Regions from separate parts of the Embleya sp. NPDC127516 genome, predicted to be linked through region 1. Evidence: predicted binding sites of a transcription regulator. Region 1 holds the regulator's gene; the other holds the start of a gene.
What was found. Region 1 encodes HspR, which represses chaperone genes until heat shock. Its sites were predicted from a motif close to TTGAGNNNNNNNNNCTCAA; they were not measured.
Positions count from the first base shown of each region.

Region 2: the regulator HspR is predicted to act here: its motif matches at 2,090-2,108, upstream of lon (endopeptidase La).

Region 1 covers NZ_JBIWJT010000077.1:214-4,628, reverse strand. Annotated here, with positions in the region: gene ACIRL2_RS51020 (TIGR03767 family metallophosphoesterase) at 1-1,641, opposite strand, end outside; gene ACIRL2_RS51015 (heat shock protein transcriptional repressor HspR) at 1,820-2,284, opposite strand; gene dnaJ (molecular chaperone DnaJ) at 2,286-3,458, opposite strand; gene grpE (nucleotide exchange factor GrpE) at 3,580-4,173, opposite strand; partial or broken gene ACIRL2_RS51000 (Hsp70 family protein) at 4,170-4,415, opposite strand, start outside.
Region 2 covers NZ_JBIWJT010000028.1:52,124-56,538, reverse strand. Annotated here, with positions in the region: gene ACIRL2_RS38545 (NADPH-dependent FMN reductase) at 1-372, opposite strand, end outside; gene ACIRL2_RS38540 (MFS transporter) at 562-1,803, opposite strand; gene lon (endopeptidase La) at 2,142-4,415, shown strand, end outside.

The sequences.
Region 1 (4,415 bases):
GTCGACGATGGTGCCGAAGACGGACAGTGTGCCGTTGCGGTTGTCCCCGATCTCCACGATCCGCGCCTGCGAGGGCCAGTCGATGTGCGACGCGGTGTTGACCTCCCAGAAGCCTCCGGGAGCGGCGAAGCCGGCCGGGCGCGGGTGCGGCTTCACGTGGTTGTCGTGGGTGTGCCCGTTCACCCACAGCACGACGTTCGGGAAGCGCAGCAGCAGCGACAAGACCTCGGGGCCCAGGATTCGCGCGGGCTGCCCCGGGGGCACCGTGCGGTTCACCATCGTCTCGATGGTGTGGTGGCTGAACAGCACGAACAGCTTGTCCTGGCCGGTGCCTTGGACCACCTTGCCCTGCTCGTCCAGGTAGCTGGAACTGCCCTTCATCAGGTGGTCCTGGAGCCACGCGAACTGGGTCGGGTCCAGGCAGCCGGAGTCCAGGCCGTACTGGTTCACCGTGTCCAGGACCAGGCAGCGCACCTGACCCTGGTCGAAGCTGTAGTACGCGGTCTTGGCGTCGATGTTCTGCTGGGTGAAGCCGTGGCCCTTGGGCAAGCCGGTGGTGTTGAAGTGCTCCTTGATCGTCTCCGCGCGGTCGATCAGCCGCCGGTCCGGGTCGGCGGTGACCTTGCGCTTGGGGCCCGACATCAGCGCGGCAAGCGCGTCCGGCTTGCCGCTCTGCAGTCCGACCGCGAGCGCGACGACGGTCTCCTTCGCGGATATGTCCAGCACCTTCTCGTCGCCGACCGCGACCTTGCCCAGCAATTCGTTGACCGGCAGGTTGCCCTGGACCAGCCCGTCGTGGTTGCCGTACGCGGTGTACCACGGGGTCTTCAGGCCGGTCGCCTCGAACGGACGCCGGCACGCGTCGAGCAGACCCGGCACGGTGGGGAAACCGAACTCGCGCCTGGGCAGGTCGTCCTTCTGTCCGGCCGGCGTGCCGTCCGGGTGCCAGTAGCGGTCGTTGTACGCGACCGCGTCCATCGGGCCCTCGTACTTGTTCCGGTCGCCCGAGTCGGGGGTGACCTTCTTGCCGCCGTCGAGCACGTCGATGTACCAACGCAGCTCGTTGAACTGGATGTTGTCGGTGTTGTCGCCCGTGCAGATGGTGAACGCCAGGGGTTGGCCCAGCGCCGGGCCCTTGCCGATCCGGTTGAGGGACTGCACCATCGCCTCGGCGATCTGCGCCGTCAGCACCTCCTGCGGGCGGTACGACGACTGGAACGGCAGCAGCTTGGCGAACGGCTGGTCCTTGTCGCTGTGCCGGTCCAGGAAGTCCACCCGCGCGGTCGACTGGGAGTCCTGGATGTGGATGTCCGTCAGTTGGGTGAAGGCCACCAGGGGTCGGCTCTTCGTCTTGTCGCCGGGACCGGCGCCGGGGGCCAACTCGTTGCGCAGCAGGTGCGGTTCGCCGGGGCCGGCGACCACCTTGCGGTAACCGCCCGGGCCGGGCGGGCCGAGCAGCAGGGTGCGCTCCAGGGTGGTGCCGGCCGCGCCTGCGGCGCCGCCCGAGGTCGGGGCGCCGGGCTTGGGCGCGTCGCTCGACTTGTTGACCGGCGACTCCTCGGCGTCGGTGCACGCCGCCGCTCCCAGCAGTGCCGCGCCCGCGGCCGAGTACTTCAGGACGTCCCGACGATTCGGCTTCATGCGGCGACCCTACTGACGCGTATTGAGCGGCATCAAGGATGTGCCGAGGCCACCCGAACGGCCGCCCCGCACGAAACGGCGGGCCGACCCCCGCGAACGAGGCCGCGGCCCACACGGACGAAGGGGCGCGGCCGAAGCCCCGCCCCTCCCGGATCTCGTGCGGCCCGTGCGCCGGGCGTCAGTCGGTGCGCCCGCGCCTGGGCTTCCACACCACGAGCGCGGTGCCCGCCTGCGGCCGGACCGGGACCAGATCGCGTCGGTAGGACGCGTGTACGGCCGCCTCGCGCCGGGCGCTCGCGTCCGTCGCCTCGTGCAGCGCGTGCTCCAACTCGGCCACCCGCACGCTCAGCGCGAGCACCTGGTTCTCCAGCTCCAGGATCCGCTTGATCCCGGCGAGGTTGATGCCGGCCTCCTGGGAGAGCCGCTGCACCTCGCGCAACTGGACGATGTCGCGGGCGGAGTAGCGCCGCCCGCGACCGGCCGTGCGGTCCGGCGAGACCAGGCCGAGTCGGTCGTACTGGCGCAGCGTCTGTGGATGCAGGCCGGACAGTTGCGCGGCCACCGAGATCACGTAGACCGGAGAGGTCTCGTCGATCTCGTAGCCACGCCGCCCGCCGTCGCCGCCCAAGCCGCCCGGTCGCATGTCATGCCCCCTTCGCCGCGTCCAACAGATCGGCTCGGGGATCGTGCGCGACGGTCGCCTCGCGGAACGCCTCCAGCGCCTCGCGCGCCTTGTCGTTCAGCTGCTGTGGGACCGTCACCTCGACGGTGACCAGGAGGTCGCCCCGAGTGCCGTCCTTGCGTGCCGCACCGCGCCCGCGGACGCGCAGCGTGCGGCCGTTGCCCGTGCCCGCGGGGAGCTTGAGCGTGACCGGGATGCCGCCCAGGGTGGGCACGGTGACCTCCGCCCCCAGCACCGCCTCCGGAAAGGTGACCGGCACGGTGACGGTGAGGTTGTCGCCCTTGCGGCCGAATACGGAGTGCGTCTTGACGTGCACCACGACGTACAGGTCGCCGGAGGGGCCGCCGCGCTCGCCGGGAGCGCCCTTGCCCTTGAGCCGGATCCGCTGTCCGTCCTGAACCCCGGCCGGGATCCGGACCTGCATCGTGCGCGAACTCTTGGCCCGACCGCTGCCGTTGCACACGATGCACGGGTCGTCCACCAGCAGCCCGCGGCCCTTGCAGTCGCGGCACGGCTCGGAGAAGCCGAAGCCGCCCTGCGGACGGCTGACGTTGCCCGAACCCGCGCAGGTGGGACACATCCGCGGGGTGGTGCCCGCGGCCGCGCCCGTGCCGTTGCAGTGCCGACACGGCTCGGAGCTGGTCAGCCGGATCGGGACGGTCGCGCCGTCCACCGCGTCCGCGAAGCCGAGGGTGACCTCGGACTCCACGTCCGAGCCGCGTCGGGGCTGCTGCCGTCCGGTCTGCCGACCGCCGCCGAACAGCCCGCCGAAGATGTCGCCCAGGCCGCCGGTGTTGCCCGCGCCGCCCTGCTGGCCACCGAAGATGTCGCCGAGGTCGAAGGGGAAGCCGCCGGCCCCGCCCTGCCCGCCGCCGGGGCCGCGGAAGCCACCTCCGCTGCCGAACAGGGTCCGTGCCTCGTCGTACTCCTTGCGCCGCTTGTCGTCGGCGAGCACGTCGTAGGCTTCCGAGATCTCCTTGAACCGCTCCTCCGCCTTGGTGTCACCCTTGTTCTTGTCCGGGTGGAACTCGACGGCGAGCTTGCGGTAGGCCTTCTTGATCTCGGCGGTGCCGGCGTCCTTGGGGACGCCGAGCACCTTGTAGTAGTCCTTCTCCAGGTAGTCCTTCGTACTCATGCGCCCCTCGCCGATCGGGTCGGGGTGCCCTCGTGCTCCGAGCGCCCGTTTCCGGATCCACTCCACCCGCGCATCGGCGTCCCTCCTCTCCGCTTCTCGTTGTCTGGTTCCCGGTGACGGTTCAGCTTCCGGCCGCTTCGCCCGACTCCTCCGGACCGCCCTCGGCGTCCGCTGTGGGCTCCGCGACCGCCACCCGCGCCGGACGGATGATCCGCTCGCCGACCTGGTAGCCGGGCTGCAGGATCTCCACGCACGTGGGCTCGGTGACATCGGTCGCGTACGAGTGCAGCAGCGCCTCGTGCACCGTCGGGTCGAACGGGTCGCCCTTGGAACCGAAGCTCTGCAGCCCCATCTTGGCCACGATCGACTCCAGCGACTCGGCGACCGACTTGAAGCCGCCCGCCAGTTCGCCGTGGTCCCGGGCCCGACCGATGTCGTCGAGCACCGGCAGCAGTTCGCTCAGCACCTTGATGGCGGCCAGTTCGCCCGCCACGTTGCGGTCCCGCTCGACGCGCTTGCGGTAGTTCGCGTACTCGGCCTGGAGCCGTTGCAGGTCGGCGGTGCGCTCACCGAGCTGGTTGCGCAGCTCGGCGGCCTCCGCCGCCCCGGGGGCCGGGGCCGCCGCCGAGGCGGCGGTCCCGGTTTCCGGCTTCGGCTCTGTCTCTTGGGCGTCGCCCGGGACGGCGCCGTGGTTCGAGCCGGTCCCTTCGGTCACGCAGCACCGCCCTTACGGTCCTCGTCGACGATCTCGGCGTCCACGACGTCGTCGTCGGCAGTGTTGCCCGCGCCGTCGCCGGGCGAACCGGCCGCGCCCTCGGTACCGGGCTGCGCGTTCGCGTACATCGCGGTGCCCAGCTTCTGGCTCGTGGTGCTGACCTTCTCCGCGGCGTCGCGGATCGCGGCCAGGTCCTCGCCCTTGAGCGCGTCCTTGAGCTCGGTGAGCGACGTCTCGACCTC
Region 2 (4,415 bases), on a different contig from region 1:
GCCGCCGTAGGACACGAAGCCGACCGGCTTGCCCTGCCACTCGCCGCGGAACAGGTCGATCATGTTCTTCAACCCGGCCGGGAAGCTGTGGTTGTACTCGGGCGTGACCACCACGAACGCGTCGGCGGCGTCGAGCCGGGCACCGACCGCGGTGACCACGGCGGCGGGTTCGCTGCCCATCGGGGCCCACACGTCCGGCAGCCGGTCGTGCGCCAGGTCGATGATGTCCACCTCGAAGTCCCCGTGCTGCTCGGCCTTGCCGGCGAACCAGGTGGACACGACCGGAGCGAAGCGACCCTCGCGGGTGCTCCCGACGATGACGGCCAGCCGGAAGGTCTTCGGAGTGGTGGTGGTCTGCGTGTCGGTGCTCATGGGATCCCCCAAGGAGATGAAGAGAAGTGCGAACGAGTCCTGTGCGGGCCCGGAATCGTTGCCGTCCGAGCGCCTGGTGAAGACGTTAGAAGTTGAAGTTAACTTCAGGTCAAGCCCGGATCCGCACTTCTCTTCCCGAGTCGTCACCCGGACCCGGCCCGGGGGTTGCCGGTGCCGAGGGGGAATCGTTCAAGCGCGCTTCGCGTCCGTAGCCGTCGGGGACGCCTCGTCCGGGCCGCCGAGGGCGGTCAGGACGGCGATCGTGGCCAGGGCCACGGCACCGGCGCACACCATGACCGTCGAGGGGGAGGAGGCGTCGACGACGGCGCCGCCGGCGAGCGCGCCGGTTGCCAGGGTGAGCTGGAACGACGACGTGAACACGACCGTGGCGGCCTCCTGGGCGTGCGGCGCGGAGCGGGCGAACCAGGTCTGCGAGCAGGCCGGGATGGCGCCGTACGCCAGGCCCCACACCACGAGCAGGCCGATCGCGCCCGCGCCCCGGCGGCCGAGGAGGGGGAACAGCAGCGTGGCGACGGCGATCAGCGCCGCGCACGTGAGGAACGTCGCGCGCAGGTTGCGGACCATCGTCACGCCCGCGACGAAGTTGCCGACGATGCCGGCCACGCCGAAGGTCAACAGGTAGACGCCGATCAGCCCCCGGTCCACCCGGGTGACCTGCTCCAGGAACGGCGTCACGTACGTGTAGGCGCCGAAGTGCGCGATCACGATCAGGCAGGTCGCGGCGAGGCCGATCCGGATGCCGGTGCCGCGCAGCAGATCGCGCAACACCCGGGCCCGGGTGACCTCGAGCGCGGGCAGCGGCGGCAACAGCACGGCGAGCGCGATCGCCACGCCCAGCGCGAGCACGCCCATGACCACGAACGAGGCGCGCCAGCCGATGTGTTCGCCGAGCTGTGTACCGGCGGGCAGACCCAGCACGGAGCCGGCCGGAACGGCCGCGAAAATCACGGCGGTTGCCGTACCCACCCGCTGCGCACGCACCAACCGAGGCGCCAGTCCGGCCCCGATCGACCAGAACCCGCCGATGGTGACCCCCACCAGCGCCCGCGCCACCAACACCACCCAGAACGCGGGCGCGACGGCCGCGAGGAAGTTCGCCGCCGCCAACAACACGATCAGCGCGACCAACATCGTGCGCCGATCCAGCCGCCCGGTGCACACCGTCACCACCGGCGCGCAGACCGCCGCCAACAGGCCCGGTACGACCATCAACCACCCGGCAGTGCCGTCCGAGACGCCGAAGTCGTCCCCGATCGGCGTCAACAACCCGATCGGCAGAATCTCGCTCGTCACGATCGCGAAGATCCCGACCGACAGACACACCACGCCCGGCCAGTACCGGCGCGGCTGCCCCGCGTCCGATCCGGGTGCGTCGGCGGTGTGCGAGTCGGCTCCGGCAATGACGGACATGACGTCCCTTTCGGCAGGGCGGGGGAGGGGATCCCCGACAACGGGGAGTCCCAGTACAACCGCCCCCGCCGCCCCGGGTCTGGCGGTATCCCGCCCTCAACGTCACCCCGTCCTCGACATCACGAGCCCGTCGCCCCCCGACCTGCCGACGTCCTGCCCCCGATCTCCCGGCCCCCGACCTGCCGCCCCCGACGTCCGACCCCCGCCCCCGCCTGCCGGCCGAAGCGCTTCGCTGTGGGCGAACAGGGATCGGAAGGGTGGGGGAACAAAGAGGGGCTCTTGTTTCTTGAGTCAGTGCAGCGCAACTTTTTCGACTGTGGCTACCTGAGGGGCATGACATGAGCGAGACCATCGGGACACTGACCCTGCCGGTTCTTCCGCTGGACGACGTGGTCGTCCTCCCCGGCATGGTGGTCCCGCTCGAACTCGACGACGCGGAGACCCGTGCCGCCGTGGATGCCGCGCGGGCCGCCGCGGGGCGGTCCGCCGGACCCGGCATCCGTAGTGAGAGCAAGGCGCGGGTGCTGCTTGTTCCGCGTGACGACGGGCAATACCCGGCGGTGGGCACGCTCGGGGTGATCGAGCAGGTCGGTCGGCTGCCCGGGGGTGAGTCGGTCGTGGTGGTGCGCGGCGAGAGCCGGGTGCGGATCGGCACCGGAACCACCGGTCCCGGCGCGGCGCTGTGGGTCGAGGCGACCCGGGTGACGGACGTCGAGGCGGACGAGCACACCCACGAGCTGGCCCGCGAGTACAAGGCCCTGGTCACCACCGTGCTGGGCAAGCGCGGCGCGTGGCAGGTGGTCGACCACGTACAGGCGCTGGAGGACCCGAGCGACCTGGCGGACAACTCCGGCTACGCCCCGTACCTGACGCTTCAGCAAAAGATCGAGGTCCTGCAGACTGTCGACGTCCAGGAGCGGCTGACCAAGGTCGTCGGCTGGACCCGGGACCACCTCGCCGAGCTGGACGTGGCCGAGACGATCCGCAAGGACGTCCAGGAGGGCATGGACAAGCAGCAGCGCGAATTCCTGCTCAAGCAGCAGCTCGCCGCGGTGCGCAAGGAGCTCAACGAGCTCAACGGCACCCCGGACAGCGAGGAGGAGGACTACCGCGCCCGGGTCGAGGCGGCGAACCTGCCGGAGAAGGTGCTGGCCGCCGCGCTCAAGGAGGTCGACAAGCTGGAGCACGCCTCCGACGCGTCGCCCGAGGGCGGCTGGATCCGCACCTGGCTGGACACCGTGCTGGAAATGCCGTGGAACGAGCGCAGCGAGGACGCGTACGACATCGCCGAGGCGCGCGCGATCCTGGACGCGGACCACTCCGGCCTGGTGGACGTCAAGGAGCGCATCGTCGAATACCTCGCGGTGCGCAAGCGCCGCGAGGAGCGCGGGCTGGGCGTGGTCGGCGGCCGGCGGTCCGGCGCGGTACTGGCCCTGGTCGGCCCGCCCGGTGTCGGCAAGACCTCGCTGGGCGAGTCGGTGGCCCGCGCGATGGGTCGCTCGTTCGTCCGGGTCGCGCTCGGCGGCGTGCGCGACGAGGCCGAGATCCGCGGCCACCGGCGCACCTACGTCGGCGCCCTGCCCGGTCGCATCGTCCGGGCGATCAAGGAGGCGGGCAGCATGAACCCCGTCGTCCTGCTCGACGAGATCGACAAGGTCGGCTCGGACTACCGCGGCGACCCGACCGCGGCCCTGCTGGAGGTGCTCGACCCGGCCCAGAACCACACCTTCCGCGACCACTACCTCGAGGTCGAACTCGACCTCTCCGACGTGGTGTTCCTGGCCACGGCCAACGTCCTGGAGACCATCCCCGAGCCGCTGCTCGACCGGATGGAACTGGTCCGGCTCGATGGCTACACCGAGGACGAGAAGGTCGTCATCGCCCGGGACCACCTGATCAAGCGTCAGTTGGACAAGGCGGGTCTGGACGACACCGAGGTGTCCTTCACCGAAGACGCGCTGCGGCTGCTGGCGGGCGAGTACACCCGGGAGGCGGGCGTGCGCACCCTGGAGCGCTCGATCGCCCGCGTGCTGCGCAAGGTCGCGGCCCGACAGGCGCTGGACGCCGACGCGCACCCGCTGCCGATCACGGTGGACGCCGGCGACCTGCGCGACTACCTCGGGCGGCCCCGGCACACCCCGGAGTCGCTGCTGAGCAAGGCCGAGCAGCGCACCGCGGTGCCGGGTGTGGCCACCGGGCTCGCGGTCACCGGCGCGGGTGGCGACGTGCTCTACATCGAGGCGTCGCTCGCGGACGCCGAGACGGGCGGTACGGGACTGACCCTGACCGGCCAACTCGGCGACGTGATGAAGGAGTCGGCGCAGATCGCGCTGTCCTACCTGCGCTCGCGCGGGGCGGAGCTGGAGGTACCGGTGGGCGACCTCAAGGACCGAGGCGTGCACATCCACGTCCCGGCCGGCGCGGTCCCCAAGGACGGCCCGAGCGCCGGTGTCACGATGACCACCGCGCTGGTGTCGCTGCTCACCGGGCGGCCGGTCCGCTCGGACGTGGCAATGACCGGTGAGGTCTCGCTCACCGGCCGGGTACTGCCGATCGGCGGCGTGAAGCAGAAGCTGCTCGCCGCGGAGCGGGCAGGTGTGACCACCGTGCTG